DNA from 3 places in the Bradyrhizobium sp. BR 10261 genome. Region 3 is predicted to be linked to each of the others. Evidence: predicted binding sites of a transcription regulator. Region 3 holds the regulator's gene; each other region holds the start of a gene.

The links. Region 3 encodes PhoB, which activates phosphate uptake and scavenging genes when phosphate is short. Its sites were predicted from a motif close to TGTCATNNANCTGTCAT; they were not measured.
Region 1: the regulator PhoB is predicted to act here: its motif matches at 6,876-6,892, upstream of phnC (phosphonate ABC transporter ATP-binding protein).
Region 2: the regulator PhoB is predicted to act here: its motif matches at 5,521-5,537, upstream of ugpB (sn-glycerol-3-phosphate ABC transporter substrate-binding protein UgpB).

What each region holds. Positions count from the first base shown of each region.
Region 1 is NZ_JACOFQ010000003.1:333,474-343,839, forward strand. It holds gene HYH07_RS05415 (methyl-accepting chemotaxis protein) at 1-1,271, shown strand, start outside; gene HYH07_RS05420 (dihydrodipicolinate synthase family protein) at 1,384-2,322, shown strand; gene HYH07_RS05425 (selenium-binding family protein) at 2,634-4,034, shown strand; gene HYH07_RS05430 (hypothetical protein) at 4,118-4,726, shown strand; gene HYH07_RS05435 (DUF1045 domain-containing protein) at 4,704-5,429, opposite strand; gene HYH07_RS05440 (alpha-D-ribose 1-methylphosphonate 5-triphosphate diphosphatase) at 5,448-6,641, opposite strand; partial or broken gene HYH07_RS36710 (chloramphenicol acetyltransferase) at 6,638-6,784, opposite strand; gene phnC (phosphonate ABC transporter ATP-binding protein) at 6,936-7,745, shown strand; gene phnD (phosphonate ABC transporter substrate-binding protein) at 7,809-8,738, shown strand; gene phnE (phosphonate ABC transporter, permease protein PhnE) at 8,825-9,709, shown strand; gene phnE (phosphonate ABC transporter, permease protein PhnE) at 9,706-10,366, shown strand, end outside.
Region 2 is NZ_JACOFQ010000049.1:23,029-33,394, reverse strand. It holds gene cmk ((d)CMP kinase) at 1-467, opposite strand, end outside; gene aroA (3-phosphoshikimate 1-carboxyvinyltransferase) at 464-1,801, opposite strand; gene HYH07_RS34600 (TIGR02300 family protein) at 1,961-2,371, shown strand; tRNA gene HYH07_RS34595 (tRNA-Ala) at 2,463-2,538, shown strand; partial or broken gene HYH07_RS36500 (GIY-YIG nuclease family protein) at 2,602-2,766, shown strand; gene HYH07_RS34590 (MarR family winged helix-turn-helix transcriptional regulator) at 2,783-3,241, opposite strand; gene HYH07_RS34585 (organic hydroperoxide resistance protein) at 3,398-3,823, shown strand; gene HYH07_RS34580 (CaiB/BaiF CoA-transferase family protein) at 3,996-5,198, shown strand; gene ugpB (sn-glycerol-3-phosphate ABC transporter substrate-binding protein UgpB) at 5,591-6,907, shown strand; gene ugpA (sn-glycerol-3-phosphate ABC transporter permease UgpA) at 6,962-7,843, shown strand; gene ugpE (sn-glycerol-3-phosphate ABC transporter permease UgpE) at 7,843-8,691, shown strand; gene HYH07_RS34560 (sn-glycerol-3-phosphate import ATP-binding protein UgpC) at 8,698-9,783, shown strand; gene HYH07_RS34555 (Hsp20 family protein) at 10,017-10,366, shown strand, end outside.
Region 3 is NZ_JACOFQ010000016.1:93,691-104,056, reverse strand. It holds gene HYH07_RS20050 (aspartate aminotransferase family protein) at 1-284, opposite strand, end outside; gene HYH07_RS20045 (GcrA family cell cycle regulator) at 751-1,263, shown strand; gene phoB (phosphate regulon transcriptional regulator PhoB) at 1,356-2,069, opposite strand; gene phoU (phosphate signaling complex protein PhoU) at 2,092-2,808, opposite strand; gene pstB (phosphate ABC transporter ATP-binding protein PstB) at 2,820-3,641, opposite strand; gene pstA (phosphate ABC transporter permease PstA) at 3,638-4,483, opposite strand; gene pstC (phosphate ABC transporter permease subunit PstC) at 4,485-5,474, opposite strand; gene pstS (phosphate ABC transporter substrate-binding protein PstS) at 5,662-6,675, opposite strand; gene HYH07_RS20010 (ATP-binding protein) at 6,825-8,117, opposite strand; gene HYH07_RS20005 (lysylphosphatidylglycerol synthase domain-containing protein) at 8,153-9,211, opposite strand; gene HYH07_RS20000 (haloalkane dehalogenase) at 9,739-10,366, opposite strand, start outside.

The DNA of each region.
Region 1 (10,366 bases), on a different contig from region 3:
TTGACGGCAGCGGCAAGCCTGCGATGGCAGCGGCGGATTGGAATGCGCTGTGCCAGTCGCCGTTTCCGCTCATTGTCGGTATCGCGACCACGGCGCTCGACCAGTCGATCGTGCGAGCCGAGACCGTTCAGGCCAAGGCGCTGACCAATCTCATCGTGCAGTCGCTCGCGTTCCTGCTGGCGCTGTCAGTGACGCTGGCCGGTGTCTATGTCGTGCGCAACCGCCTGATGCGTCCGGTGCGGGCCATTCTCGACGCCATCGCCCGGATCAGCGCGCGCGATTACGCAACGCCGGTTCCGCAATCCCGCTATCCCGACGAGTTCGGCACCATGGCCGCCGCGCTCGAAAGCCTGCGCGAGAGCGCGGCCATCGCGGAACGGCTCGGCCGGGAACGCGAATCGCAGCAGGCGCTGCAGCTCGCCCGCTCCGGCGCCGTGGACGAGGCATGCCGTAGCTTCGATGACACCGTGCAGGCGGTGATCCAGAGCGTCGCGGCATCGGCCAAGGAGCTCGATGCCACTGCGACCGACGTGCGCACGCTGACGTCGGAATCGAGCAGCCAGACGGCCGCGGTGTCGTCCGCCGCCGAGCAGGCCACCAACAATCTCGAAAGCATCGCGGCCGCGACCGAGGAGCTCTCGGCCTCGGTCGGCGAAATCTCCGCGCAGGTGCAGTCCAGCGCACGCGATGCGCGCGAGGCGGTGGCGCAGGTCGAGCAGACCAACGCCACCGTCGAGATCCTCGACCAGACCGCCGGCCGCATCAGCGAAGTCGTGAAGATGATCCACGCCATCGCCGGCCAGACCAATCTGCTCGCCCTAAACGCCACCATCGAGGCGGCGCGCGCCGGCGAGGCCGGGCGCGGCTTTGCGGTGGTTGCCGGCGAGGTCAAGAGCCTGGCGTCGCAGACCGCGACCGCCACCGAAGAGATTTCGCGCCAGGTCGAGGAGATCCAGAGCGCGACCGGCCAGGCCGTTGCCGCCATCCGTTCGATCGGGGGCGCCATCGGCGGCATCGACGAGAAGATGACGGCCATCGCCGCCGCCGTCGAACAGCAGCGCGCGGCCACCACCGAGATCTCGCGCAACTTCCAGCATGCGGCCCAGGGCACCCGCGAGGTCACCGACACCATCGGCAGCGTGGCCCAGCTCAACCAGGAGACCGGCAATGCCGGCACGGTGCTGTTCCAGTCCGTGACCAAGATGTCGGCCGACGCTGACCGCCTCCGCACCGCGGTGGAGGGCTTCCTCGGCGCCGTGAAGTCCGCCTAGGGCTTCTTTCCCAGCTTGATGGAACGTGGATCGGCATTGCCGGCCCTGCCCGCGACCTGTAAATGGTAGCGGTACCAAGCTCCAACGACAGGACGACAGGGAGATAATTTCGATGCCGGTCACCCCACATAAGGCTCAGCGCCCCTATCGCGGCGTGTTTCCGGTCGCACCCACCATCTTCGATGAGCGCGGCGAGCTCGATCTCGAGGGCCAGCGCCGCTGTATCGATTTCATGATCGACGCCGGCTCGAACGGCATCTGCATCCTCGCCAATTTCTCCGAGCAGTTCGTGCTGACCGATGCCGAGCGTGAGGCCGTGATGCATGTGGTGCTGGAGCATGTCGCCGGCCGCGTGCCCGTGATCGTCACCACCACCCATTTCAGCTCGGCGGTGTGCGCGGCGCGCAGCAAGCAGGCCGAGGCCGCCGGGGCCGCCATGGTGATGGTGATGCCGCCCTATCACGGCGCCACCTTCCGCGTGCCGGAGAAGGGCATCGTCGAATTCTTCAAGGTGCTCTCGGGCGCGATCACCATCCCCATCATGATCCAGGATGCGCCGGTTGCGGGCACGCCGCTGTCGGTCGAGCTGCTGGCGCGGCTGGCGCGCGAGCTCTCCAACATCCGCTATTTCAAGATCGAGGTGCCGGGCGCGGCGTCAAAGCTCCGCAGCCTGATCGAGGCCGGCGGCAAGGACATCGAGGGCCCCTGGGATGGCGAGGAAGCCATCACGCTGATGGCCGATCTCGATGCCGGCGCGACCGGCGCGATGACCGGCGGCGGCTATCCCGACGGTATCCGCCAGATCATCGATCCCTATTTCGCGGGCGACCGGGAGAAGGCGAAGGCCGCCTATGAACGCTGGCTGCCGCTGATCAATTACGAGAACCGCCAATGCGGCCTGATCGCCTGCAAGGCGATGATGCAGGCCGGCGGCGTGATCAAGTCCGACGCGGTGCGCCATCCGCTGCAACCGCTGCATCCGGCAACGCGCGCAGGATTGCTGGAACTAGCCAAGGAGCGCGACGCGCTGGCGCTGCGCTGGGGAAAGTAATTCTCTCCCTCGTTATTGCGAGCGGAGCGAAGCAATCCAGGAATGTGTCCGCGGAGACAGTCTGGATTGCTTCGCTTCGCTCGCAATGACGGGGTCTGCCAATTTCGGCTGTGAGGCGTCGAATTATCGCGGTTACGCCAGTTTCGCGCAGCCCGGCGATGGCATATTGTACGCTCGCCAACCGGCCCTGCGGAGAATCCCAAGTCATCGCGTAACAAGTCATCGCGTAACAAGACATCGCGCAACAGCTCTTCTTTTGCCGTTATCCCGAGCCAGGTTGGAGCGAACCGACAGAACAGGGAGGCAGTGCCATGACGATGAGGCCGGATCCCACCTTTCACGCATCGCCCAGGCTTGCGATGGAAGCGCCTGCGGAGAACTTTGCCTACACCTTGCTGCTCAGTCCGGATTTCTCGAAGCCGGACGCTCTCGCGGTCATCGACGTCAAGCCGGGATCGCCGACCTATAGCCAGATCGTCCACACCGTGACGATGCCCAACAAGGGCGATGAGTTTCATCACTTCGGCTGGAATGCCTGCTCCTCGGCCTTGTCGCCGCTGGCCGGACACGCCTTCATCGAGCGGCGTTATCTCATCATTCCCGGGCTGCGCTCGTCGCGGATCTACATCATCGATACCAAGCCCGATCCGACCAAGGCCAAGATCCACAAGATCATCGAACCCGAGGAAGTCTTCAAGAAGACCGGCTACTCGCGGCCGCACACCATTCATTGCGGGCCGGACGGCATCTATGTGAGCACGCTGGGTGGCGGGGGCAAGGATGGCACCAATGGCCCTCCAGGCGTCTTCATCATGGATTGCGAGACATTCGAGGTCCTTGGACGATGGGAGATCGACCGCGGTCCGCAGACGCTGCACTATGATTTCTGGTGGAACCTGCCGCGCGACTACATGGTGACGAGCGAATGGGCGTTACCGCCGCAGTTCGAGAACGGGATCGTCCCGGAGGATCTGCTGTCGAACAAATATGGCCATCGTCTCCACTTCTGGGATCTCCGCGCCCGGCGCAACGTCCAGACCATCGACCTCGGCGCCAATCATCAGATGGCGCTGGAGGTGCGGCCCGCGCACGATCCGGTTCGCGAATACGGCTTCGTTGGCGTTGTGGTCGACACCACCAACCTCGAAGCATCGATCTGGACCTGGTGGCGCGAGGGTGGAAAATTCCATGCCGAAAAGACGGCCACGATCCCTCCCGAAGCCGCGCCAAAGGAGAAGCTCCCGCCGCTGCTGCAGGGATTTGGCGCCGTGCCGCCGCTGGTGACGGACATCGACCTGTCGATGGACGACCGGTTTCTCTATGTCTCGTGCTGGGGCACGGGTGAAATGCGCCAGTACGACGTCAGTGATCCCAGAAAGCCGAAGCTTGCGGGCTCCGTCCACATCGGCGGCATCGCGCGGCGCACGCCCCATCCGAACGGCAAGGCCTTTGCGGCGGGTCCGCAGATGGTCGAGATCAGCCGCGATGGCCGGCGCGTATACTGGACCAACTCGCTCTATTCCACCTGGGACGACCAGTTCTATCCCGACGGGGTTCCGGGCGTGGAAGTCATGGCCAATGTCGGTCGCAACGGCGGCATCGAGCTCGACAGGGACTATTTCGTGAGCTTCCCCGACGGATATCGTGCGCACCAGATCAGGCTCGAGGGCGGCGACTGTTCGACCGACTCCTTTTGCTACCCGTCGGTCTAGATGGGACGCATGCGGGCCCGGCGGTTGGCTGGCTGTGGCTCGCGCTTGCTGCGAGCGGTTTCTACCACGGAGTCAATCCGGGAATGGGATGGCCGCTCGCAGTTTCAGCCGGGCTCATGGACAAGAGCCCGCGCGCGCTCTTTCGTGCATTGTGGGCTCTGGCGGCCGGGCATCTCCTGGCAACGCTTCTCGTGCTGCTGCCATTCGCGTTTCTGTTCGTGCTGGCCGAGTGGCAGCGTCCAATCCAGCTCGGTGCGAGCCTTCTCGTCATCGGCTTTGGCGTCTATCGGCTGATCGAGCGTCGTCATCCGCGCGCGCTGGCCCGAATTCCGCCGACACAACTGGCGCTCTGGTCGTTTGCCGTCGCCATCGCTCACGGCGCCGCCCTGATGCTGGTGCCGATCTATCTCGGGCTCTGTCAGGCCTTCGATCTCGATGCCGGCCATGAGGCGGCGGGCGCGCTGATGAAGGCAAGCCTTATTGAGTCAAGCCTCGGGATGGCGGTGCTGGTGTCCTTGGTGCACGTGACCGCCATGGTCGGCGCCAGCGGGTGTCTGGCGTGGCTAGTCTACCGCCATCTGGGATTGAGGTTCGTCTCGCGAAGCTGGTTCAATCTCGATGCAGTCTGGGCGACCAGCCTCGTTCTGGTCGGCGCGGTGGCGCTCGCTTTCAATCTCGTGAGCTGGCGCTGAGCTCCAGCCGCGCCAGAGCCCACTCGCCGATGATGCGAAAGCGCGCCTTGGCATCATCCTGCCTGAACAGCGCGATGCGATCGATCGCCAGCTTTTCCAGCTTCAGCCTCGCAAAACTTGCCCGCAACATCTCCAGGATCGGGCCGCGCCGCTCGGCATCGAGCCGCCCCGTCAGCGTCATGTGGAAGCGGAATTCTTCCATCACGTAAGGGTAGCCCCAGCGATCGAGATAATCGCGCTGGCGCTCGCTGAGCTTTTCCGGCTTGCGCCGCGCGCGGTCTTCCGCGTTCAGGGACTGGCGGAAGCAATCGAAATCGCGGACGCCATCGGCGGCGAGCTGTTGCAGCGCGCCAACCGGCTCGGCTGGAATGACGGCGATGAAGCCGCTGACGGAATCGACGATTGGGCGGATCACCGGGATCTGGCGCGCCTTGCCGGCGAATGTCGCGCAGGCCGCGGCGAGTTCGGCCTCTGTCTTGCCCGCTGCCAGCGCCATCGGCGCCTTCAGCGTGCCGTGAAAACCGTATTTGCGGGGATCGGCGGTGACGTCGCGCCAGTCGGCGGCGACGCCCAGGGCGTCGCCGGGAAAGGGCAGTTCGTCGCCGGTGTAGGCATCATAGCCGAGCAGCTCGGCGCCGAAGCGGGAGAGCGCGTGGTCGGCGCCGGCGGCAAAATAGATCGCGTAGCGGGGAAAACCTGTCATTGCCCAAGCATAACTAATTTATGCTGCAACGATAGTCTCGCGCGGTGTCGCCGCGATGCCAGCCAGACGCGTCGCATCGGTGAGATGGACGAGCTTGCCGGCCGCGATCACCGCGACCAGCCGCGGCCGCAACGGCATGCTGTCGTCGACGAGCACAATGTCGGCACGATGGCCTGCGGCGAGCGTGCCGCGATCGGTGAGGCCCGTTGCCTGCGCCGGCGCCGACGAGATCAGCTTCCAGGCCGCTGCCAGCGGCAGCACGCCGTCGGCGGCGAGGCGGAATGCGGCGAGCAGCGGCGCCGGATAGTAATAGTCGGAAGCCAGCACCGTGCAGAGCCCCTTGGCGATCATGTCGGAGGCTTTGGTCCAGCCGGTATGGCTGCCGCCGCGCACGACGTTCGGTGCACCGTAGACGATGGCATCGCCATGATCAGCTGCCTCGCGCGCCGTCTCCTCGGTTATCGGAAACTCGGCGAGCCTCACGCCCATGGCGCGAAAATTCCGGCGCATCGCCGGCGTCGCATCGTCATGCGACAGCATCCGCACCTCGGCCGCGCGGGCCGTAGCAGCGAGCCGGACGATCGAGGCCGGAACCTCGGCTGCGCGCGACACGATATGCGCGACAAGCTTGTCGAAATCCTCGCCCGACAGGCCGGTGCGCTCCACCATGCGGTTGCGCTTGCGCGGATTCGAGATGTCGGCAACGACCCCGTCCATATGGTCGTTGAAGGCGAACAGGTCGACGCGGCCCTCGGCCAGCCACTGGCCGATCTCGTCTTCGGCATCGAGATTATAGGTCTCGTGGCGCAGGTGAAAACGGGTGTCGGCGGCGAAGTGCGGTCGTCGCCGCTCGATCGCCTCGAGCAGGCGCCTGGCATTGTCGCCGCTGCGCAGGCCCGGCTCCCACGACCAGGTGGTGGCGTGGAACACCGTGGTGATGCCGTTGCTGATGACCTGGCGGTCGGTGTCATCAAGCGCGACGTCGATCGGAAAATCGACGCCGGCGCGCGGCATCATCTGCCGCTCGAAGGCATCGCCATGCAGATCGACGATGCCGGGCAGCACCAGCAAACCGCGCGCATCGATCGCCAGCCGCGGCCGGCCGCGAGACGCATCGATCTGCACAATGTCGGCTCCGGATACGGAGAGGGAAGTTTCGGCAAGCTCGGAGCTAACAAGGGTCCGGCCACCCTCGATGAAAATGTCTGTCACGCGACCGCGCTTGGTTTGCTGGAAGGGAGACTTGGCTCTGCTTCGTATGCCGACGGGAAATCTTCAATTGCGAGCGTGCGGAAATCGGGCAGCGCCGCACGCAATTTGTCGTGATCCCAGTCCCACCATGCCAGCCTGGCCAATGTCGCATCTGTTCGAGCGGCACAATGACGGTGTCATGACGATACGATGACAGGGGATGAAGTGTGCAGGATCGCCACGCCGCATTGCGCGTGTCATACAAGTGTCAACCGCCGGGGATAGCGGTGGGGTCCAGCTACTCTGGAGCCCTGCATGCTGGTGGTTGAAGGTCTGACGTGCCGCTTTGGCGCAAAAGCCGCGGTGGACGAGGCTTCGTTTCAAATTTCCCCCGGCGGCTTCGTCGGCGTGATCGGGCGCTCCGGCGCCGGCAAGTCGACCCTGCTGCGCGCAATCAATCGTCTGGTGACGCCGACGCGGGGCCGCATCCTGTTCGACGGCCTCGACGTCACCGCGCTGCGCGGCAAGGAACTGCGGCAGTGGCGGGCGCGGTCGGCGATGATCTTCCAGCAGTTCAACCTGGTCGGCCGGCTCGACGTGCTGACCAATGTGCTAATGGGCCGTCTTGCCACCATGCCGGCCTGGCGCTCGCTGTCGCAAGTGTGGCCCGAGCAGGACAAGGCGCTGGCGATGTCGGCGCTGGAACAGTTCGACATCGCCTCGCTCGCGGCGCAGCGCGCCGATCAGCTCTCCGGCGGCCAGCAGCAGCGCGTGGCGATCGCACGGGCGCTGGTGCAGCAGCCCGACATCATCCTCGCCGACGAGCCGATCGCCTCGCTCGATCCGCGCAACACCAAGATCGTCATGGATGCGCTGCTGCGCATCAACAAGCATTTCGGCATCACCGTGCTCTGCAACCTGCATTCGCTCGATCTGGCGCGCAGCTATTGCGATCGCCTGATCGGCATGGCGGCGGGCCGCGTGGTGTTCGACGGCGCGCCGTCCGCGCTGACCGACCTTGTCGCGCGTGAGCTCTACGATCTCGAAGCCGCCGAAATCCTGGGCGGCACGCCTGCGCCGGTGCCCGAGGGGGTCCCGGCACTCGGAACGGCTGCGGCGGCCTGAGCCGCGTCGCATCCGTCATGACCAGTTTTGCGTCAACCGCTCCTATCAGATGAAGAGGGCATCATGATCACTCGCAGATTAGTTCTTGCCGGCGCCGCCGCGCTGACCTTTGCCGGATCCGCTTCCGCCGAAGACTGGAGGGCGAAATATCCGGAGATCACCTTCGCCGCGATTCCGGCCGAGAACGGTTCGGGCGTGACCGAGCGTTACGCCCCCTTCATCAGCTATCTGTCCAAGGAGCTCGGCGTCAAGGTGACGCTGCGTGTCGCCAACGACTACGCCGCCCTCATCGAGGGCCAGCGCGCCGGCAACATCCACATCGGCTATTACGGCCCGGCCTCGTTCGCGCGTGCCCGGCTTACCGGCGTCAAGACCGACGCCTTCGTCATCGACGTCAACTCCGACGGCTCGAAGGGTTATTACTCGGTGTTCTACGTGCTGGCGAAATCGCCGTACCAGAAGATCGAGGACCTCAAGGGCAAGAATTTGGGCCTGGTCGATCCGAACTCGACCTCGGGCAACAACATGCCGCGCTTCAAGCTGAACGCGCTCGGCATCGATCCCGATGCCTATTTCTCGAAGGTCGTCTTCACCGGCAGCCACGAGAATGCCGTTCTCGCACTCGCGCAAGGAACCGTCGACGTCGCTGCCAATTGGTGGAACGCGGACGACGATTCCAACCTGACCCGCATGCTGAACAAGGGCATGGTGAAGTCGGCCGATGGCACGCCGATGAAGAAGGAGGACTTCCGCATCGTCGTGAAGTCCGACCTCATCATCAACTCGCCCTACGCCTATCTGAGCGACCTGCCTGAGGACATGAAGGCCGCCATCAAGAAAGCCTTCCTCGATGCGGCGCAGAAGGATCCCGAGGCGTTCAAGAAGCTCTCCGACGGCAAGAACAAGCCGTGGGAGCCGATCGCCAACGACGATTACAACAAGACCCTCGATCTGATTAAGTTCGTCGATAATCTGCGTAAGAAGGCGTCCTGAGCTCGTCGGGACGAGGCTACTCGAGCCGGGTCGATGGACCCGGCTCTTTTCTTGATGGATCTGTTTGTGATGGATCTGTGCCTTCGATGACGGTTGCGGTTTCGATCCTTCCCGAGCAGCAGCTCGCCGCCCTCAACGCCGCCTATCGCAAAGCGGTCGCACGCAAGCGCCTGCGCCTGCTGGCGGGCTTCACGTTGTTCGTCGCCGCGCTGATCGTGGCCTCGATCGGCGCCGAGGTGAATTTGCGCACCTTCTTCACTTATTTCGGCAACTTCGTCAGCTACTTCAATCGCATCCTCACCCTCGACAGCGGCCAGCGGGTCTGGACCGATCTCGGCGAGTGGTTCTGGGGCCTGCGCAAATGGCTGAAGCTGCTCGGCGAGACGCTGCTGATCTCCTATGTCGGCACGCTGATCGGCGCCGTCCTTGCCTTCCTGCTCAATTTCTTCTCCGCCGAGAACACCTCACCCGCCCCTTGGCTGCGCTTCACGGTGCGCCGGTTGCTTGAATTCGCGCGCACGGTGCCCGGCATCGTGTTCGCGCTGATCTTCGTCATGGCCTTCGGCCTCGGTCCGGTGGCGGGCGTGCTCGCGATCGCGATCCATTCCACCGGCGCGCTCGGCAAGCAGTTTTCCGAGATGGTCGAGAACGCCGAGATGAAGCCGGTCGAGGCCATCCGCTCCACCGGCGCGAGCTGGGTGTCGTGCATGCGCTTTGCGATCCTGCCGCAGGTCTCGGCGGGTTACGCCAGCTACGCGCTGCTGCGTTTCGAGATCAATGTGCGCGAGGCCTCGGTCATGGGCTTTGTCGGCGCCGGCGGCATCGGGCAGGAGCTGATCGTCGCGATCCGAAAATTCTACTACTCCGACGTCAGCGCCATCCTCGTCACCATCATCGTCACGGTGTTCCTGATCGACATCACCACCGGCTGGGTGCGCGGCCGCCTGTTCGGCAAGGAGGCGCGGAATTGAATAATCCGCAGGACGTCAACACCGAGGAGCTCCGCGCGCGCTACCCCGACGTCTTCAACCGTCCGGCATCGGCGCGCCTGGCGACGCCGGCGATGCTCGTCGCGGCGCTTGCGATCTTCGTGTTCGGCCTTGTCGATCTCGATTTCTCGCCGGCGCGCTTCATCACGGGCTTAAGCCAGCTCGGCTGGATCAGCATGATGATGATGCCGCCCGATCCCGGATCGTCGCTTCCGCTCTATCTCAAGGCGCTGGGCGAGACGCTGTCGATCGCGCTGCTCGGCACAACGTTGGCCGCCTTGCTGGCGCTGCCCGTCAGCCTGGTTGCGGCCCGCAATATCGTCCCTAACATCGTCCGTTTCCCGGTGCGGCGGTTCCTGGATTCGATCCGCGGCGTCGATACGCTGATCTGGGCGCTGGTGTGGATCAACGTGGTCGGGCTCGGCCCGTTCGCCGGCGTACTCGCGATTGCCGTGGCGGATTTCGGTGCGTTCGGAAAGCTGTTCTCGGAGGCGATCGAAGGCGCCGATCGGAAGCAGGTCGAGGGCATCCGCGCCTGCGGCGGCAGCGCGCTGCACGAGATCCGCTTCGGCCTGATGCCGCAGGTGCTGCCCGTCATCGCCGGCCAGGTGCTGTATTTCATCGAATCGAACACGCGTT
Region 2 (10,366 bases), on a different contig from region 3:
ACGGCCGCCTCGTCCGCTTCCTCGCCCCGCGCCCTGGCCTCCATGGTGCGCCGGCGAGCGCGGACCCTGGGGTCGGCCACGACAAAGATTTTCACATCGGCATGGGGGCAGATCACGGTTCCAATGTCCCTTCCGTCCAGCACGGCCCCGGGCGGGTCGGCGGCGAATTGCCGCTGGAAATTGACCAGGACCTCACGGACTTTGGGGATCGCCGAGACGATCGAGGCGCCCTCACCGGCCTCCTGGGTCTTCAGGGCGGGATTGCCGAACTTTTCGGGATCGAGTTCCAGGGCGGCTTGCACCGCCGCGGCCTCGTCGTGGAGATCGTTGCCGGACTGCATCAGGGCATAGGCCACCGCGCGGTAGATCACGCCGGTATCGAGGTGACGATAACCATAGTGATGGGCGAGGCGCTTGCCGAGCGTGCCTTTGCCCGAGGCCGCGGGACCATCGATGGCGATAATCATGAGAACTCGGCCCCAAGCGAGCGCATCATTGGGATGAAGTCAGGGAAACTGGTGGCGATGAAGGCGGTGTCGTCGACGATCACCGGCTGGTCGGAGGCGCAGCCCATCACCAGCGCGGACATCGCGATGCGGTGATCCATATGGGTGGCGACAGTCCCGCCGCCGGGCACATGGCCGCGACCCTCGACGATCAGGTCGTCGCCGGAGACCTCGACCTTGACGCCGTTGACGCGGAGCATCGCGGCGGTGGCCTCGAGCCGGTCGGATTCCTTGACACGCAGCTCCTGCAGGCCCCGCATGATGGTGGCGCCTTCGGCAAACGACGCCGCCACGGCCAGCACCAGATATTCGTCGATCATCGAGGGCGCGCGCTCCGGCGGCACCTCGACGCCGCGCAGCTTTGAGGCGCGCACGCGCAGGCGTGCCATCGGCTCGCCGGCATCACCGCGCATTTCGCTTTCCTCGATCGACGCGCCCATTTCACGCAGCGTCGTGAACAGGCCGGTGCGCAGCGGATTGGTCATCACGTCGGACAGAACGATGTCGGAGCCTTCGACGATCAGTGCCGCGACGACAGGGAAAGCTGCAGACGAGGGATCGGCGGGCACGATGACGGTCGCGCCATGCAGCTCGGGCTGGCCGACCAGCGTGATGCGGCGGCCGTGAGCTCCCTCGGCGACCGAGGTGATGTCGGCGCCGAAATGCTTCAGCATCAGCTCGGTGTGGTCGCGGCTGGCCTCGCTCTCGATCACGGTGGTGGTGCCCGGCGCGGCGAGGCCGGCCAGCAGCACTGCCGACTTGATCTGAGCGGAGGCGACCGGGGTCTTGTAGGTGATCGGCAGCGGATGGCGCGCGCCCTGGATGGTCAGGGGCAGGCGGCCGCCCTCGCCGCCAGAGACGACCTTGGCGCCCATCTTTTCGAGCGGATCGAGGATCCGGCGCATCGGGCGGCTGCGCAGCGAGGCATCGCCGTCGAAGTCAGCCGAGATCGGGCAGCCGGCAACGGCGCCCATGACCAGCCGGCAACCGGTGCCGGAGTTGCCGAAATCCAGCGCCGCCTTGGGCTGGGCAAAGCCGCCGACACCCACGCCATTCACTTTCCAGGCGAAATCGCCGGTGCGCTCGACCTTCGCGCCGAGGGCCTGCATGGACTTGGCGGTGTTGAGGACGTCCTCGCCCTCGAGCAGGCCCGTAATGCGGGTCTCTCCGACGGCCAGCGCGCCCAGGATGAGGGCACGGTGGGAGATCGACTTGTCCCCGGGTACCCGTACTTTTCCGGTCAGGGGACCGCTTGGGCTCGACTTCAGGGGTGTCGGCTTGTCGGAATGGGTCAAGATTGTGTCCTTGGATGCGCCTCGGAGGCTGGCGGGCACCTACCACATGGCCCCCCCGCCGTCACGAGCATGTCTTTCTCCCGTAATGCGCTATTGACAGCGGGCCGCCAACTAGCCAAGTGAAACACCGCTTTTCAGACATCCCAGGATTCCTCTGCCGTGGCCAAGTCCGAACTCGGAACCAAACGTATTTGCCCGACCACGGGCAAGAAGTTCTATGACCTCAACAAGAATCCGGTGATCTCGCCTTATACCGGCGAGGTTGTGCCGATCGCGCCCGTGGCGCCGGCCCGCGGCACCCGCGGGGCCGAGGCGCGCCACGCTGCAGCTGCGGACACCGCGCCGGAGCCGGCCGAGAACGAAGAGTTGGTTTCGCTCGAGGAGGCCGATGCCGAGGAGAACACCGGCAAGGTCAAGGCCGTCGTGCCCGAATCCGAGGACGATATCGAGGTCGACGAGACCCTCGACGACGACGATGACGATGATTCGACCTTCATTGCCGACGAAGAAGAGGGCGATGAGGACGTGACCGACATCATTGGTGATGTCGGAGGCGATGAAGAGACTTGAGATCAGTCCCGATCTGTGAAAAAGGGTGCACCGCGCGAGTCGGAAGGCTCGCCGGTCGGGAGTGATCCCCCAGGATCATCCCAAGGGTTAAGGGGCCATAGCTCAGCTGGGAGAGCGCTTGCATGGCATGCAAGAGGTCGGCGGTTCGATCCCGCCTGGCTCCACCAGCCTTCGCGAGCTTCGGCTCGGCAAGCCTGAGGAAGTCCCTCGTAGCGAAGTGAGCGAAGGCGGCGCGCCTGGCAAAACACAATGCCGGCGAGGTGCCGCACACGTCAAAATACGGCCCTTGGCGAATTCGCACGTATTTCGCTTTCGACGACGCCGCACGAGCTGCCGCATTCGAGCGATATCTGAAGTCAGGCTCTGGTCGCGCATTCGCCAAGAAGCATTTCTGATCTGCGCGTTCGGGGCCTACTCCCCGATCACCGCATTCAACCGATCCCTCAGCGCGACAATCTCGTCTTTCATCGCGACCAGCTCCGACACCGTGCAATCCGACGCCGCGAGGATCGATTGCGGCACGCTGCGCGCTTTCTCCTTCAGCGCATGCCCCTGCGGGGTCAGGGCGATCAAGACCTGACGCTCGTCCTCGCTCGAGCGCGTGCGCTTGACGAGGTGCGCGGCCTCGAGCCGCTTCAGGAGCGGCGTCAGCGTGCCTGAATCCAGAAACAGCTTTTCGCCGATATCCTTCACCGGCACGTCATCGCGCTCCCACAGCACCAGCATGACAAGATATTGCGGATAGGTCAGGCCGAGCCGGTCCAGCAGCGGCTTGTAGACGCGGTTGAAGGCGTGCGCGGCCGAATAGACCGCGAAGCAGATCTGGTTGTCGAGGCGTTGCGGATCGAGGGTCGATAATTTGCGGGCCATAGAGAATCTCTTGAGACTGGCCCGCATTGTGGGACCGGGCGGGCCTACATTCAATTGCGAACAATTAAATGTGAGGCTTGCGGATTTCAATTGCGCGCAATCTAATTGTTTGCAATACAGAGCGCACCCCAACCGAAGCCCCTAAGGGAGACGACAATGTCCGTGAACGTCCTTTACAAGACCAGCGCAAAAGCCACCGGCGGCCGCGACGGCCATGCCGCGACCCTCGACGGCGCGCTCGACGTCAAGCTGACCACGCCGAAGGAGCTCGGCGGCGGCGGCGGCGCCGGCAACAATCCCGAGCAGCTGTTTGCGGCCGGCTATGCCGCCTGCTTCATCGGCGCGATGAAGTTCGTGGCCTCGCAGGGCGGCCCGAAGGTTCCCGCCGACGCCTCCGTGACCTCGACCGTGGGCATCGGCCCGCGCTCGGCCGGCGGTTTCGGCCTCGACATTGATCTCGCCGTCTCGCTGCCGGGCCTGTCCCGCGCGGACGCCGAAGCGCTGGTCGAGAAGGCGCACCAGGTGTGCCCCTACTCCAACGCAACGCGCGGCAATGTCGACGTTCGCTTGACGGTCGTCTGATCCCGACGGTGAAATGGCTGGCCCGGGATCCCTCTCAGGCCGGCCGCTTCCGCGAGATTTCCCACGCTGCGGGATTGCGCGGCGACGCATACGCCCCCACGCGACAAGCCATTGCTGGCGCGTTCGAACCTCGCTAGGCCTGTGATCAATATCGACACAGGGGAAGCAAGGCATGACTGACACCGCCACAGGCGCAATGAGCGGACTGCGCGTCATCGATCTCACGCGCGTGCTTGGCGGCCCCTATTGCACCCAGATCCTCGCCGACCACGGCGCCGACGTGATCAAGGTCGAGCCGCCCGCGGGCGACGAGGTGCGCGATTGGGGCCCTCCCTTCCACGAGGACGATGCGGCCTATTTCATCGGCATCAACAGAAACAAGCGCTCGATCGGCCTCGATCTCGCTTCCGAAGGCGGCCGCGTCGTGCTGCTGAAGATGCTGGAGACGGCCGACGTCCTGATCGAGAATTTCAAGCCGGGCACGCTGGAGAAATGGGGCATCGGCAACGATGTGCTCGCCCAGAAATTTCCGCGCCTCGTGCATTGCCGGATCTGCGGCTTCGGCGCCGACGGCCCGCGCGGCGGCAACCCCGGCTATGACGCCATCATCCAGGCCATGACCGGCATGATCGCCGCGACCGGATCGCCCGAGAGCGGCCCGATGCGGATCGGCGTGCCCTTGGTCGACATCACCACAGGCCTTTACGCCGCGATCGGCATCCTGATGGCGCTGTCCGAGCGGCAACGCTCCGGCAAGGGCCAGTTCCTGGAGACGACGCTGTACGAGACCGGCCTTGCCATCATGCATCCGCACACCGCGAATTATTTCATGCATGGCAAGCCGCCGTCGCTGACCGGCAACGAGCACCCGAACCTCGTGCCCTACGCGATCTTCCCGACCAAGACCGACAACATCTTCATCGGCGTCGGCAATGACGGCACCTTCCGCAAGCTCGCCAAGGAGATCGGCAAGCCCGAGCTCGGCACCGACCCGCGCTTTGCCCGCAACAAGGACCGCATCGCCAATCGCGAGGCGCTGCGCGCCGAGCTCGCCGCGGTGTTCAGCCAGCACGAGGCCGAGCCGCTGTGCAATCGCCTGCTCGCCGCGGGCCTGCCCGCAGGCCCCGTGCAGAAGATCGACCAGGCGCTGACCAATCCGCACACCGTCGCTCGCGGCGATGTCATCGAGAAGGACTGGTACAAGGGCGTGGCTTCGCCGATCCGGCTTGATCGCAGCAAGCCGAGCCTGCGCCGGCTGCCGCCGAAATTCAGCCAGCACTCCCAGGAGGTGCTGGGCGAGTTCGGCTACTCAAGGTCGGAGATCGACGCGATGGTCGAGAGCGGCGTGGTCTGCGGGCCCGAGCGCAGGCGCTAGAGCCCGCATCCTAGGTGCTCTCCCTCCCCCGCTTGCGGGGCGCGACGAGCCTCGCTCGCGCTGAGAGGGTTGGGGAGAGGGTGTCTCAACAACGGGACAATCCCCCAGAGGAGAAAGCCCTCACCCGCGCTTCGCGCGACCTCTCCCGCAAGCGGGAGAGGTTTTCGAATCCGCGGCCCGATCGTCAGCCTCACATCACCAATGCCGCAGTGCGGCGCGAGCATTGGTGTGCACCGCGAACGCCGGCCGTTGCGCGGCGCGTTCGCCTATTTGACGACTTCCCTTTTCCGGCGCTTGCCGCTTTCGTTTCGGCCGCTTACACAGTCATGTGAACGTCATATGGCGCTGCTAGCGCAAGCGCTTCTTTATTGACGGCTGAGGGAGGTTTCTTGATGGCTCTTCGATTTTTTGGGGCGGCTGCCGCTGTCGCAATTGCAGTCGGCATGACGGCTTCGCCGGCGCTGGCCGTGACTGAAATCCAGTGGTGGCACGCGATGACCGGCGCGAACAACGACGTCATCGTCAAGCTCGCCAACGACTTCAACGCGGCGCAGAGCGACTACAAGGTCATTCCGACCTACAAGGGCAGCTATCCCGACACCATGAACGCCGGCATCGCCGCGTTCCGCGCCGGCAATGCGCCGCATATCATGCAAGTGTTCGAGGTCGGCACCGCGACCATGATGGCCGCGACCGGCGCCGTGAAGCCGGTCTACAAGCTGATGGCCGACGCCGGCGAGAAGTTCGATCCGAAGGCCTATCTGTCCGCGATCACCGGCTACTACTCGACCTCGAAGGGCGAGATGCTGTCCTTCCCGTTCAACTCGTCGTCCACAGTCATGTGGGTCAATCTCGACGAGCTGAAGAAGGTCAATGCCGAGATCCCGAAGACCTGGCCCGAAGTGTTCGAGGTCGCCAAGAAGCTGCACGACAACGGCCATCCGACCTGCGGCTTCTCCAACTCCTGGGTCACCTGGGTCAATCTCGAGCAGCTCTCCGCCTGGCACAACGTGCCGCTCGCGAGCAAGGCGAACGGCCTTGATGGCTTCGACACCAAGCTCGAGTTCAACGCACCGCTGCAGGAGAAGCATCTCGAGAAACTGGTCGAGCTGCAGAAGGACAAGACCTACGACTACGCCGGCCGCACCAACCAGGGCGAAGGCCGCTTCACCTCGGGCGAGTGCGCGATCTATCTGACCTCGTCGGCCTTCTTCGGCAACGTCAAGGCGCAGGCCAAGTTCAACTTCACCGCCGTGCCGATGCCTTACTATCCCGACGTCAAGGGCGCGCCGCAGAACTCGATCATCGGCGGTGCCTCGCTCTGGGTGATGGGCGGCAAGTCGGCCGACGAGTACAAGGGCGTCGCGAAATTCCTGACCTTCCTCTCGGACACCGATCGCCAGGTCTACATCCACAAGGCCTCTGGCTATCTGCCGATCACCAAGGCCGCCTACGAGAAGGCCAAGGCCGAGGGCTTCTACAAGGATCAGCCCTATCTCGAGACCCCGCTGCTCGAGCTGACCAACAAGGAGCCGACCGAGAATTCGCGCGGCTTGCGCCTCGGCAACATGGTCCAGCTGCGTGACGTCTGGGCGGAAGAGATCGAGCAGGCGCTCGCCGGCAAGAAGACCGCCAAGCAGGCACTCGACGCCTCGGTCGAGCGCGGCAACACCATGCTGCGCCAGTTCGAAAAGACCGCCGTAAAATAAGGCGAAGGCGCCGGCGGGCCGCATCGATCAGCGGCCCGCCCGCGCTACTCCATCATGCAAAAGCAAGCGATTTTCCAATCAAAGCTGCTGCCTTACGCGCTGGTTGCCCCGCAACTCGCGATCGTCCTGATTTTCTTCTACTGGCCGGCCCTGCAGGCCGTGATCCAGTCGTTCCTGCTCCAGGACGCTTTCGGCCTCTCGACGAGCTTCGTCTGGTTCGAGAATTATGTCGAGCTGTTCAGCGAGCCCGCCTATTTCGAGACTGTCGTCCGCACCTTCTTCTTCTCGTTCGCGATCGCGGCGTCCTCGCTCTCCGTGGCGTTGCTGCTTGCGGTGATGGCGGACAAGCCCTTACGCGGCGGCGCGGTGTATCGCACGCTGCTGATCTGGCCCTATGCGGTGGCGCCGCCGGTCGTCGGCGTGCTCTGGGTGTTCATGCTGCACCCCTCGCTCGGCGTGCTCTCGCGCTATTTGCGTAGCACCGGCATCGAATGGAATCCGCTGCTCGACGGCAACCAGGCCGCGACACTCGTCATCCTCGCCGCCGCCTGGAAGCAGATCTCCTATAATTTCCTGTTCTTCCTCGCAGGGCTCGCGGCGATTCCGAAAAGCGTGCTCGAGGCCGCCGCGATCGACGGCGCGCGCCCGATGCGGCGGTTCTGGACCGTGACCTTCCCGCTGCTGTCGCCGACCATCTTCTTCCTCCTGGTCGTCAACATCGTCTACGCATTCTTCGACACCTTCGGCATCATCGACACCATGACGCGCGGTGGCCCCGGCACCTCGACGGTCACGCTGGTCTACAAGGTCTACAATGACGGCCTGATCGGCGGAAATCTCGGCAGCTCGGCGGCGCAATCGGTGATCCTGATGATCATGGTCATCGTGCTCACCGGAATCCAGTTCCGCTTCGTCGAACGCAAGGTGACCTACTGATGGTCGAGCAAGAGGGCTTCAGGCGTTACGTCGCCCACATCATCCTCTGGATCGGGATCGCGATCGTCGCCTTCCCGGTCTACGTGGCCTTTGTCGCGTCGACCCAGGACAACGCGTTGATTGCCAACGGCCAGATGTCGCTGCTCCCGGGCGGCCATTTCTTCGAGGTCTATTACCAGACGATTTTCGTCGGCACGAGCGGCACGACCCGCGAGCCCGTCGGCAACATGATGTTCAATTCGCTGGTGATGGCGCTGGCGATCGCGATCGGCAAGATCGCGATCTCGATCATCTCGGCTTATGCGATCGTGTATTTCCGCTTTCCGTTCCGGATGGCGATCTTCTGGATCATCTTCATCACCCTGATGCTGCCGGTCGAGGTGCGCATCTATCCGACCTACAAGATCGTCGCCGATTTGCACATGCTCGACAGCTATGCGGGCCTGGCGTTGCCGCTGATCGCATCGGCGACGGCGACGCTGCTGTTCCGCCAGTTCTTCATGACCGTGCCGGATGAACTCTTGGAGGCCTCGCGCATCGACGGCGCCGGTCCCTTGCGCTTCTTCTGGGATACGCTGCTGCCGCTGTCGCGCACCAACATGGCGGCGCTGTTCGTGATCCTCTTCATTCTCGGCTGGAATCAATATCTCTGGCCGCTGCTCATCACCACGCGCGACGACATGCAGACCATCCAGATCGGCATCCGCAAGATGATGACCACCAACGATGCGCTGACCGAATGGCCGATCGTGATGGCGACCGCCGTGCTGGCGATGCTGCCGCCGGTGTTCGTCGTCGTCGCCATGCAGAAATTGTTCGTGCGCGGCCTGGTCGAGACGGAGAAGTAAAGAGACATGGCGAACGTCACCCTGCGCAACGTCCGCAAGACCTATTCCGGCGGCTTCGAGGCCATCAAGGGCGTCAACGTCGATGTCGGCGACGGCCAGTTCTGCGTGCTGGTCGGCCCTTCCGGCTGTGGCAAGTCGACGCTGCTCCGCATGGTCGCCGGCCTCGAGACCGTCACCGGCGGCGAGATCGACATCGGCGGCAAGGTCGTCAACGGAATCGAGCCCGCCGATCGCGACATCGCGATGGTGTTCCAGAACTACGCGCTCTATCCGCATATGAGCGTGTTCAACAACATGGCCTACGGCCTGCGCAATCGCGGCATGCCGGAAGCCGAGATCAAGACCCGCGTCGAGGAAGCCGCGCGGGTGCTCGAGCTCTCCGCCATGCTGGAGCGCAAGCCGCGCCAGCTCTCCGGCGGCCAGCGCCAGCGCGTCGCCATGGGCCGCGCCATCGTGCGCCAGCCCAAGGTGTTCCTGTTCGACGAGCCGCTGTCGAACCTCGATGCCAAGCTGCGCATCTCGATGCGCGTCGAGATCCGCAAATTGCAGCGCCGGCTCAACGTCACTTCGATCTACGTCACCCACGACCAGCTCGAGGCGATGACGCTCGCCGACATTCTGGTGGTGATGAACGGCGGCCAGGTCGAGCAGGTCGGCAATCCGCTCGCGATCTACGAGAAGCCGGCGACCACCTTCGTCGCCTCATTCATCGGCGCACCTCCGATGAATTTGATGTCGACGCGCCAGGACGAGATCAAGTCGCAGCTCGGCGGCGCCGCAGGCGAAGCCGGCATTCTCGGCATCCGCCCCGAGGATCTCGTCATCACCGACCGGACGCCGTCAGGCGGAGTTGCGCTGTCGCTGACCGTCGACGCGATCGAGCGCGTCGGCGCCGAGACTTTCGTCTATGGCTCGCGCGCCCAGGACGAGCAGCGCATCGCCGCCACGCCGGGCGAGTTACCGCCAGGCGAGGTGATCGTCCGCATCCCCGGAACCGAGGCTCCTGCGATCGGCGCGAAGATCCGTGTCGCCGCAATCCGCTCCAAGCTGCACCTGTTCAGCGCTGACGGGCGGACGCGGATCGAAGCCTGACGGTTCCAGCCAAACCTACCGAAAACAACCCCATGCACAGTAAAAGGGGGTCTGTTCTCATTGGGGAATCGTCCGGAAAAAGCGGCTCCGCCGCCGGGCCGCGCAAGCAGTGAATCCACAGCCCCTGCTACGTGCTTGAACCCGCACGGGGATATGCCCATATTGCTGACCAAGGGGTGCCTTGATGGGGCCCCGAAACACCAAAGTCGCTTTCCGCGAGGACTTTGTAAACTATGTCTCGTGTTCCCACGCTTTCCAGTCCGTTCCTTCTGGGCTTCGACGAAATCGAGCGCGTGCTCGATCGCGTCGTCAAAGGCGCCGACGGCTATCCTCCCTACAATATCGAGAGGTGCGACCGATCGGACGGCCAGCCCGAGCGCTTGCGCATCACGCTGGCGGTCGCCGGTTTCACCCGCGATCAACTCGATGTAACCATTGAGGAAAACCAGCTCGTCATTCGCGGGCGGCAGCAGGACGACAAGACCCGGCAATACATCCATCGCGGCATCGCCGCGCGCCACTTCCAGCGCACCTTCGTGCTGGCGGAGGGGATGCTGGTGCTGGGTGCGGATCTGAAGAACGG
Region 3 (10,366 bases):
AACACGAAGTCGGCAAAGCTCTCATTGCAAAGACGCGCAGCGAGCTTCTCGCCGTCAGGGCTCTGGAACAGGTTCGACATGTGCCAGAGTTTCGTGGCCTGCTCCTGCAGCGCCTTGACCAGCGCCGGATGGGCATGGCCGAGTGCATTGACCGCAACGCCCGAGGTGAAATCGAGATAGCGATCGCCATTGGTTGCGATCAACCAGACGCCTTCACCGCGCTCAAAACCGATATCGGCCCTGGCGAAAACGGGGAGCAAATGCGGCGCGGCGCTGTTGGTCATGACGATCTCTTTGGTGGTCATCAGGATGTTTCGGACGGCCTGAACACGCATGGCGCAGCGCGTCATTTGGCCCGGAAAACGAAACGTGCCGCCTTTTAAGGGCGGCACGCGCGACTATCTTATGCTTGGCAATACGGGTGTCAATGCCGCCCGGAAAGCCTCGCGAAACGCTGAATCCGTAGTCTTGCGGTGGCGATTTTGCGGGATTTTCGCCACGGAACATGTGGACGCGAGTCGGCGGACTCTTGCGCGTGAGTCACGGCATATTGTAGCGTTTGGCTTGTCAGATACGACATCTCGTGCAGCGGTTCTGATCCCAAAAGTCCTCATGTACCGGCGTAAACGTTCGGGCGCATCTGGTGCGCCCGGCGAGCCTTAAGGGATTCTGGCGGCACGGGTTTTTCGAAGCTTAGGCATTCGTCGTGAGGCCCCGCAGATGGCTGGCGCCGGCGAAGGAAAGGATGCAATGACGGTTTTGACCTGGTCAGATGATCGCGTCGAGCAGCTGAAAAAGCTCTGGGAGGCCGGACTTTCGGCCAGCCAGATCGCCGCTGAGCTTGGAAACGTGACCCGCAACGCCGTAATCGGCAAGGTGCACAGGCTCGGCCTGTCCGGCCGCGCCAAGAGCCCCTCATCAGCAGCTCCGCGGCCGCGCAAGGCGCGTCCCGCGCAGCACATGATGCGGGTGAGCCGCCCCATGGCGCGCGGCAACACCGCGCTTGCGCAAGCTTTCGAGGTCGAGGTCGAGGCTGAACCTGTTACCTACGACAACGTTGTGCCGATGAGCCAGCGGCTCTCGTTGCTCGAATTGAACGAGGCCACCTGCCACTGGCCGGTCGGCGATCCCTCAAGCCCGGATTTCTTCTTCTGCGGCGGCAAGGCGCTCTCCGGCCTGCCCTACTGCGCCCAGCACTCGCGCGTGGCGTATCAGCCGGCGGCGGATCGCCGACGGGCGCCGGCGAAGCCGGGCACGCGCTGAGTACTTGGTTCAGACGACATCGTCGCGGTACAGGCCGGGACGAAAAAAAGCGCGCCACCTGGCGCGCTTTTTTTTGTTTGCTGGCGGGCAGCTTAGCTTGACGTCTGCTCGGCCTTCGCGAAGCGATCGTCGAGCGCGTAGCCTGCGCCGCGAACGGTGCGGATCGGGTCCTGCTCGCGGCCGAGATTGAGCAGCTTGCGCAGGCGGCCGATATGCACGTCGACGGTGCGTTCGTCGATATAGATGTCGCGGCCCCAGACGCTGTCGAGTAGCTGCTCGCGCGAGAACACCCGGCCGGGATGCTCCAGGAAGAACTCCAGCAGGCGATATTCGGTCGGTCCGAGATCGATCGGCCGGCCCGAGCGCGCCACGCGGCGCTTCTCGCGATCGAGCTCGATGTCGCCGAAGGCGAGCACGGTCGCGAGCCGCTCGGGGCTGGCGCGCCGCAGCAGGCCCTTCACCCGCGCGAGCAGCTCGGGCACCGAGAACGGCTTGACGATGTAATCGTCGGCGCCGGTGGCAAGGCCCCTGACACGCTCGCTCTCCTCGCCGCGCGCGGTGAGCATGATGATCGGCAGCTGCTTGGTGTCGGATCGCGTCCGCAACCGGCGGCATAGCTCGATCCCGGACAGGCCCGGCAACATCCAGTCGAGCACGATCAGATCGGGGATGTGCTCCTTGAGGCGGGTGTCGGCGTCGTCGCCGCGCATCACCGTCTCCACGTCATAGCCGTCGCCTTCGAGGTTGTAGCGGAGAAGCTCGGTCAGAGCTTCCTCGTCCTCAACCACCATAATGCGTGCGCCCATGGGCTCGTCGCTCCTTGCGTAATCAGGTGTTCGGGACCGTCGTGGCGAACGTCGTCATGTCGCCCTTCGGCCGCTTGTCGGTGATGGCCTGGCCTTCGATCATGTAGAATACGGTCTCGGCGATGTTGGTGGCGTGGTCGCCGATCCGCTCGATGTTCTTGGCGCAGAACATCAGATGGATGCAGAACGAGATGTTGCGCGGATCCTCCATCATGTAGGTGAGGAGCTCGCGGAACAGCGAGGTGCAGATGGCATCGACTTCCTCGTCACCCTTCCACACCGCCATCGCCGCCGGCAGATCGTGCGCGGCATAGGCGTCCAGCACCGATTTGACCTGCTGCTGCACGAGGTCTGTCATGTGCTCGAGGCCGCGGAACAGCTTGAGCGGATGGAAATCCGTCTCCAGCGCCGCGACGCGCTTGCCCATGTTCTTGGCGAGGTCGCCGATGCGCTCGAGGTCGGTCGCAACCCGCATGGCGCCGACGATCTCGCGCAAGTCCACCGCCATCGGCTGGCGGCGCGCGATGGTCAGCACGGCGCGCTCCTCGATCTTCTTCTGGAGCGCGTCGAGCTCGGCATCGATGGTGACGACGCGCTGGCCCAGCGCGACGTCGCGGCGGATCAGCGCATCGACGGAATCGACGATCATGCGCTCGGCGATGCCGCCCATCTCGGCGACCAGGCGGGTGAGCTCCTGAAGGTCGGTGTCGAAGGCTTTTGCGGTATGTTCGGAAGCCATGTCCTGTCTCCTCAGCCGAACCGGCCGGTGATGTAATCCTGCGTGCGCCGGTCCGACGGCGACGTGAAGATCTTGCTGGTGTCGTCGAACTCGATCAGCTCGCCCAGATACATGAAGGCGGTCTTGTCGGAGACGCGGGCCGCCTGCTGCATGTTGTGGGTGACGATCGCGATGGTGTAGTTCTCGGACAGTTCCTGGATCAGCTCCTCGACCTTGGCGGTCGAGATCGGATCGAGCGCCGAGCAGGGTTCGTCGAACAGGATCACTTCAGGCCGCACCGCGACGGTGCGGGCGATGCAGAGGCGCTGCTGCTGGCCGCCCGAGAGCGACAGGCCGGAGGCGTTGAGCTTGTCCTTGACCTCGTTCCACAGCGCGCCGCCGCGCAGCGCCTTCTCGACGCGGTCGTCCATCTCGGACTTCGAGATCTTCTCATAGAGGCGGATGCCGAAGGCGATGTTCTCGTAGATCGTCATCGGGAACGGCGTCGGCTTCTGGAACACCATGCCGACGCGGGCGCGCAGCAGGTTGAGATCCAGCTTGGGGTCGAGGATGTTGGTCTGGTCCAGCATCAGCTGACCGGTGACGCGCTGGCCCGGATAGAGGTCATACATCCGGTTGAAGATGCGCAGCAGGGTCGACTTGCCGCAACCGGACGGGCCGATGAAGGCGGTGACGCGGTTGGTACCGAGCGTCAGATTGATGTTCTTCAGCGCCTGGTGCTCGCCGTAATAGAAATTGAGGTTGCGCACCGTCACCTTGGCCGGAGCTTCCGGCAGCGGCTGCTGCGAGGCGAGGTGAGCGTTGGAGCTCACGGATACGGACAGGTCGGTCATTTTGCGGTCCTCTCGGCACCGAGGATGCGGGCGCCAATGTTCAGGGCAAGCACGGTGAGCGTGATCAACAGCGCACCGCTCCAGGCGAGCTGCTTCCAATAGGCGTAAGGGCTCTGGACGAAATTGTTGATGGTGACGGGCAGGTTCGCCATGGTCTTGTTCAGGCCGAGGCTGAAGAACTGGTTCGACAGCGCGGTGAAGAGCAGCGGCGCGGTTTCGCCGGCGACGCGGGCGGTGGCGAGCAGCACGCCGGTGATGAGGCCGGAGCGGGCCGCACGATAGGCGATCCGCTTGATCACCAGCGAGCGCGGCAGGCCGAGGGCGGAAGCGGCCTCGCGCAGCGCGTTCGGCACCAGCAGCAACATGTCCTCGGTCGTGCGCAGCACCACCGGGATCACGATGACGGCCAGCGCGAGCGAGCCCGCAATCGCCGAGAAGCCGCGCATCGGCACCACCACCGCACCGTAGATGAACAGGCCGATGATGATCGAGGGCGCCGACAGCAGGATGTCGTTGATGAAGCGGATCACCGAGGTCAGCTTGTCGTTACGGCCGTACTCGGCGAGATAGGTGCCGGCGAACAGGCCGAGCGGCGCGCCGATGCCGACGCCGATCACGGTCATGATCAGTGAGCCGACGATGGCGTTGCGCAGGCCGCCTTCGGTCGAGCCCGGCGGCGGGGTATCGGCGACGAACAGGTCGAGATTCAGGCCGGCGATGCCGTTATAGAGCAACGTGAGCAGGATCAGCGCGAGCCAGGTAACGCCGATGGCGGCGGCTCCGAAGCAGAGCCCTCGAACGATGATGTCCTTGCGGCGGCGGCGTACATAAATCGGGTTCATGTCACTTCCCCGCCTTCGTTTCCAGGCGCAGCAGCATCAGCCGGGCGGCGGCGAGCACGAAGAATGTCAGCACGAACAGCAACAGGCCGAGCAAGATCAAGCCGGACTGGTGCAGGCCGTCGCTCTCGGCGAATTCGGATGCGATCGCCGCCGAGATCGTGGTGCCAGGCGCGAAGATCGATGACGAGATGCGGAACGAGTTGCCGATGATGAAGGTCACCGCCATGGTCTCGCCGAGCGCGCGGCCCAGGGCCAGCATGACACCGCCGATGATGCCGACACGGGTGTAGGGGATCACGACGCTACGCACCACTTCCCAGGTGGTGCAGCCGACACCATAGGCGGCCTCTTTCAGCACCGGCGGCACGGTCTTGAACACGTCGACCGAGATCGAGGTGATGAAGGGCAGCACCATGATCGCGAGAATCAGCGCGGCATTGAACAGGCTGAGATAGGACGGGGGACCTGCGAAGATCGCGCCCAGCACCGGGACGCCGTCGAAGATCCTGATCATCAAGGGCTGGAAGGTATTGGCCAGGAACGGCCCCAGCACGAAGAAGCCCCACATGCCGTAGATGATCGAGGGAATGCCGGCGAGCAGCTCCACCGCCATGCCGATCGGACGGCGCAGCCATTGCGGGCAGAGCTCGGTCAGGAAGATCGCAATACCGAGACCGACGGGAATGGCGATCAGCATCGCGATGAAGGAGGTGACGAGCGTGCCGTACATCGGTCCGAGCGCGCCGAGCACGGGCGGATCGGCCGACGGCGCCCAGCGCTGCGTCCACAGGAACGCAAAGCCGTATTCCTTCATCGCCGGGAAGGCACCGACGATTAGCGACAGGATGATGCCGCCAAGGATGAGGAGCACCGAGATCGCGGAAAGCCGGGTGATCCAGTAGAAGGTGACATCGCCGAGCTTGAACGCGCTCAAGGCCTTCGCGCGATCATAGGGGCCAGCGTCGTCGACTACATCGCTCTGAACAGCCATTTCTGCCACGCCGATCCCCTGTATTACGCTATCTGCATGCCGCCGATAAGGAGCGGTCTTGTCGACGATTTGTCCCGCGTCATTCCGGGATGGTCCGAAGGACCAGACCCGGAATTTCGAGATTCCGGGTTCGCTCGCCACGCTCGCGCCCCGGAACGACGGGGCACGAGCGTCGGACTTCAGAGCTTTAGCTCTTGATCTCGGCAGACCAGGTCTTCTCGATCTGCTGGACGACGCTGTCCGGCATCGGGATGTAATCGAGCTCCTCGGCTGCCTTCGCGCCGTTCTTGAAGGCCCAGCGGAAGAACTTGATGGCTTCCTGCGAGGCCGCCTTGTCGGTGGCATCCTTGTGCATGAGGATGAAGGTCGCCGCCGTGATCGGCCAGGACTTGTCGCCGGGCTGGTCGGTCAGGATGACGTAGTAGCCGGGCGCCTTGGACCAGTCGGCATTGGCGGCGGCCGCCTGGAAGGCCTCGGTGGCGGGCTCAACGGTCTTGCCACCCTTATTGACCATCTTGGTGTAGGTCAGCTTGTTTTGCTTGGCGTAGGCGTACTCGACATAGCCGATCGAATTCTTGGTCTGGCTGATGTTGCCCGAAACGCCTTCGTTGCCCTTGGCGCCGACGCCAACCGGCCATTCGACCGCGGTGCCCTCACCGACCTTGCTCTTCCAGTCGGCGCTGACCTTGGAGAGATAGTTGGTGAAGTTGAAGGTGGTGCCCGAACCGTCCGAGCGGCGAACCACGGTGATCGCCTCCGACGGCAGCTTCACGTTCGGATTGAGCTTCTTGATCGCGGCGTCGTCCCACTTGGTGATCTTGCCGAGATAGATGTTGGCGAGCGTCTCGCCGTCGAACACCATCTCGCCAGGCTTGACGCCTTCGAGGTTGACGACCGGAACGATGGCGCCCATCACCATCGGCCACTGGGCAAGGCCGTCCTTCTCGAGCTGCTCGGCCTTGAGCGGCATGTCGGTGGCACCGAAGGTCACGGTCTTGGCCTGAATCTGCTTGATGCCGCCGCCGGAACCGATCGACTGGTAGTTCAGACCGTTGCCGGTCTCCTTCTTGTAGGCATCAGCCCACTTCGAATAGATCGGGAACGGGAACGTCGCACCTGCGCCGGTGATGTCGGCAGCGAACGCCGCCGTCGTCGTTGCGGCGACCAAGCCGGCAGCGACGATCGTTTTGAGGAAATTCATGCTGGTCTCCATACAGGGGAGCGAAGCGCCATCCGCGCCCGATCGCGCTCCCGCGCCGCCCCTTTAGGAGCGGTCGGCTGAGCTTTTACGAAGGTTTCGTGACAGTCGGATGACAGTGCTAAGCGATTGAAACCGCGTTGTTTTATTGCCTAAACCAAAGTCTTGGCCTGGGGAAAACAGGCGGTGAAAGTCGCACCCTGCTTGGGCACGCTTTCGATCAAAAGGCGGCCGCGGTGACGGTTAAGAATATGTTTCACCAGGGATAATCCGAGACCCGTGCCGCCCTGCGAGCGGCTGTCGCCGACGTCAACCCGGTAGAACCGCTCGGTCAGGCGCGGCAGGTGCTCCGGTGCGATGCCGGGGCCGAAATCCCGCACCATGACCCGGATTTCCTGAGTTGCATCGGCGGGCGCCGGCAGCGTCAGCGAGACGATGACGCGTCCACCAGAGGCGCCGTATTTGAGCGCGTTTTCGATCAGGTTTTCGAACAGGCGGAGCAGCTCCTCGCGGTCGCCGGCGATCATGACCGGGCCGTCAGGCAAATGGGTCTCGACCTCGACCTGGCGCTCGCGCGCCAGCGGCTCGAGCCCGTCGGCGACCTGGAAGATGATCGGCAAGAGATCGACCAGGGTGTCGGGCCGCACATGCGCCGACAGCTCCACCCGTGACAGCGACAGCAGGTCGTCGATCAGGCGCGCCATGCGGGTGGCCTGGTTGTGCATGATGCCGAGAAAGCGCTCGCGCGCCTTGGGGTCGTCCTTGGCCTGGCCCTGGAGTGTGTCGATGAAGCCGGACAGCGCGGCCAGGGGCGTTCGCAACTCATGGCTGGCATTGGCGACGAAGTCGGCGCGCATCTCCTCGACCCGGCGCAGCGGCGTCTGGTCGTGGAAGGTCATCAGCATGCATTTGTCGGCGCCGCCGAAATTGGTCGGCACCGGCACCGGGGTGATGATCAGCTCCATCCAGCGATCGACAGGCACATGGTCGAGATAGGTCGCCCGCCGCGGCTCGGTGGTGGCAATTGACTCGCGCAGCGCCGTGATGATCTCCGGCGAGCGCAGCGCGAACTGGGCGAGCTCGTTCTTGCGCAGCGCCGGCGCGAGCTGGGCAGCGGCCGCATTGAGATGGATGACCCGGCCGGCGCGGTCGAGCAGCACCGCCGGATCCGGCATGCCGGCGACGACCGCAGCCACCGCGGCGCTTTCCACCGGATTGACGCGCCTGACGTCCTCGCGCGAGGCGGCGGTATCATGCAGCCGCCAAGGGATCAGTGCCGCAGCCGCGATACAGACAAACACGGCGACGGCATGCACCACCGACAACTCGCCGAGCGAGACGACGACCGACAGCGCCAGTGCCGCAGCGATCAGGACGATGGTCGAGTGCCGCAGCCGGTCGGACCAGGGCTGCACCGTGGGAGACGAGGGAGCGTCGATCGCCATCGGGCCGGGCTTCTCCTGGGTTCGCTCTGCGCCGGTCAGACGCCACCGCTATCGCTGCGCTTTCTCACATAAGCGGCTTCAGGCGGTGGGCCTGGGTCGAGCTTGAGGGCCGCCTGCTGCAGGCGTTTCGATCGGGCGCCGATGATAACCTCCCGAAACGTCAGCAAGATTACAGAGATGACGAAAGGGGACAGATAATAGAGGACCCGGAACAGCAGCATGCCGCCGAGCAGCTCCTCACGGTCCATCTGCCAGAGGCCGACCAGCATGGCGGCGTCGAAGACCCCTAAGCCGCCGGGAGAATGGCTGGCGAAGCCAAGCAGCGTCGCCGAGACGAAGATGACCGCGACCACGACGAAGCCGAGATTGGGCTCGTCGGGCACCAGCACGTACATCGCAAGCGCACAGAAGCCGAGATCGATGATGCCGATGGCGATCTGCAGCAGCGTCAGCGGGCCGCCCGGCAACACCACGGTCCAGGGGCCGCGCCCGACCACCCGCGGCTGGGTCCAGACCCAGACCACGTAAGCGACCAGCGCCACAATTATCATCATCGCGACGGTGCGGTTCAACCAGGGCGGCAGCTGGTCGATCGAGGCTGCCGCCTCCGGATGGTAGGAGATGCCGAGGCCGAGCACGGCTGCATTGCCGAGCCAGAAAGTGAGGCCGGCCAGGAAGCAGATTTTCGCGACGTCGATCGCGTTGAGGCCATAGGCCGAATAGATGCGATAGCGCACGGCGCCGCCGGTGAAGACGCTGGCGCCGACATTGTGGCCGATCGAATAGCTGGTGAAGGCCGCGAGCGCGTTGATGCGATAGGGTACGTGGGATTGTCCAATCGCGCGCACGGCAAACAGATCGTAGAAGGTCAGGGTGAAATAGCCCGCGGCGACGAACAGCGCGGCCATCGCAATCTGGCGCGGCTCGGTGCTCTTGATCGCCTCGATCACCTCGTTCGTGTCGATGCCGCGCAGCATGTGGTAGAGCACATAGCAAGCGATGCCGATGACCGCGACGCTGATCACAACTCCAAGCTTATGCAGGATTTGCTTCTGGCGCAGCAACGTCATCGCCCTGCGTATGGCTTCCAGCATCTAGACCTCGAACAACACTTCAGCGGCCAGGGTGGCCGGCGAACAGGCAGACGACGCACAGGCACGCAACGAACGAGCACTCAACGAACCCTCGCCGCCGGCTTTGGCCTCGCGCATGCCCCCCGTCCCTCCACTAGCGCGTTTCGGGGCGGAGTGGAATTCGCCAATGTGAACAAAATCACGTGCCTTCAATATTTTAGGCAGGCTTGCGAGCTCATGATGCACGGTTTGGCGCTTTCGGAGGCAAGGCTTGAGGCGAATCTCCATGGCAATCTGCGCAGTCGCCGTGAAGTTTTGATGATTTCGACCGGACAATGTTCCGTCGCGCTTTAAGTCGAAATCAATCTATGGACCGCGCGCGCCTGTTAAAAGGGGGCCGCTGCGTCGGCAGGGCTGCGCGGCACACGATGATGTGGCCGACGCCTCGCTCCTGGTCATCGCGTTGCACTGCGACATCACAGACGTCATCGCGGCCGCCTCGCCAAGGGCAGCCGCGACGAGCATGTTGCTCAGAAGTAGCGCTCGCCTCAGGCTGCAAGCTGCGGGCGCATTGCTTCGATGCCGGCGATCCACCCGGCGACAGAGCGGCCAATCGCCTCGGGGTGATCCTCCTGAAGGAAGTGCAGCCCGGCGCCGAGGCGAACCAGCGCGCAGTGCTTCAATGAGGCCGCAAATGACGCGGCAAATTCCGGTGCGACCAGAGCTCCGGGCTCCCCGGTGAACAGAAGCTTGGGATAGGACGACACGGCCAGCGCCGCGTGCGCGGATTCGAGCGCGGCATAGACGTCGGCTGGCTCGCCGGCGATCGGCAATTCGCGTGGAAGCGCAAGCACGGGACGGCGACTCTCCGGCGTCGGGAATGGCGCACGATAGGGTGCCATCTCCGCGTCGCTCAGCTTGCGCACGATGCCGCCGGGCAGAACGCGCTCGACGAACGCATTTGCCTCGAGGATCATCGCTTCGCCCTCACCCGGCGTCCTGAATTTGCGGAAGACCGCGCGTGCCGCCTCGGCATGGTCCTGCTCTTCCGCGACCTCGGTGTGGTGGAAATCCTGCCAGGTCGGCATTGGACGGATAAATTCCATGAAGGCGAGGCCGCGCACGAAATCCGGCCGGCGCGCGGCGAGATGAAATGCGAGCGCCGTGCCCCAGTCC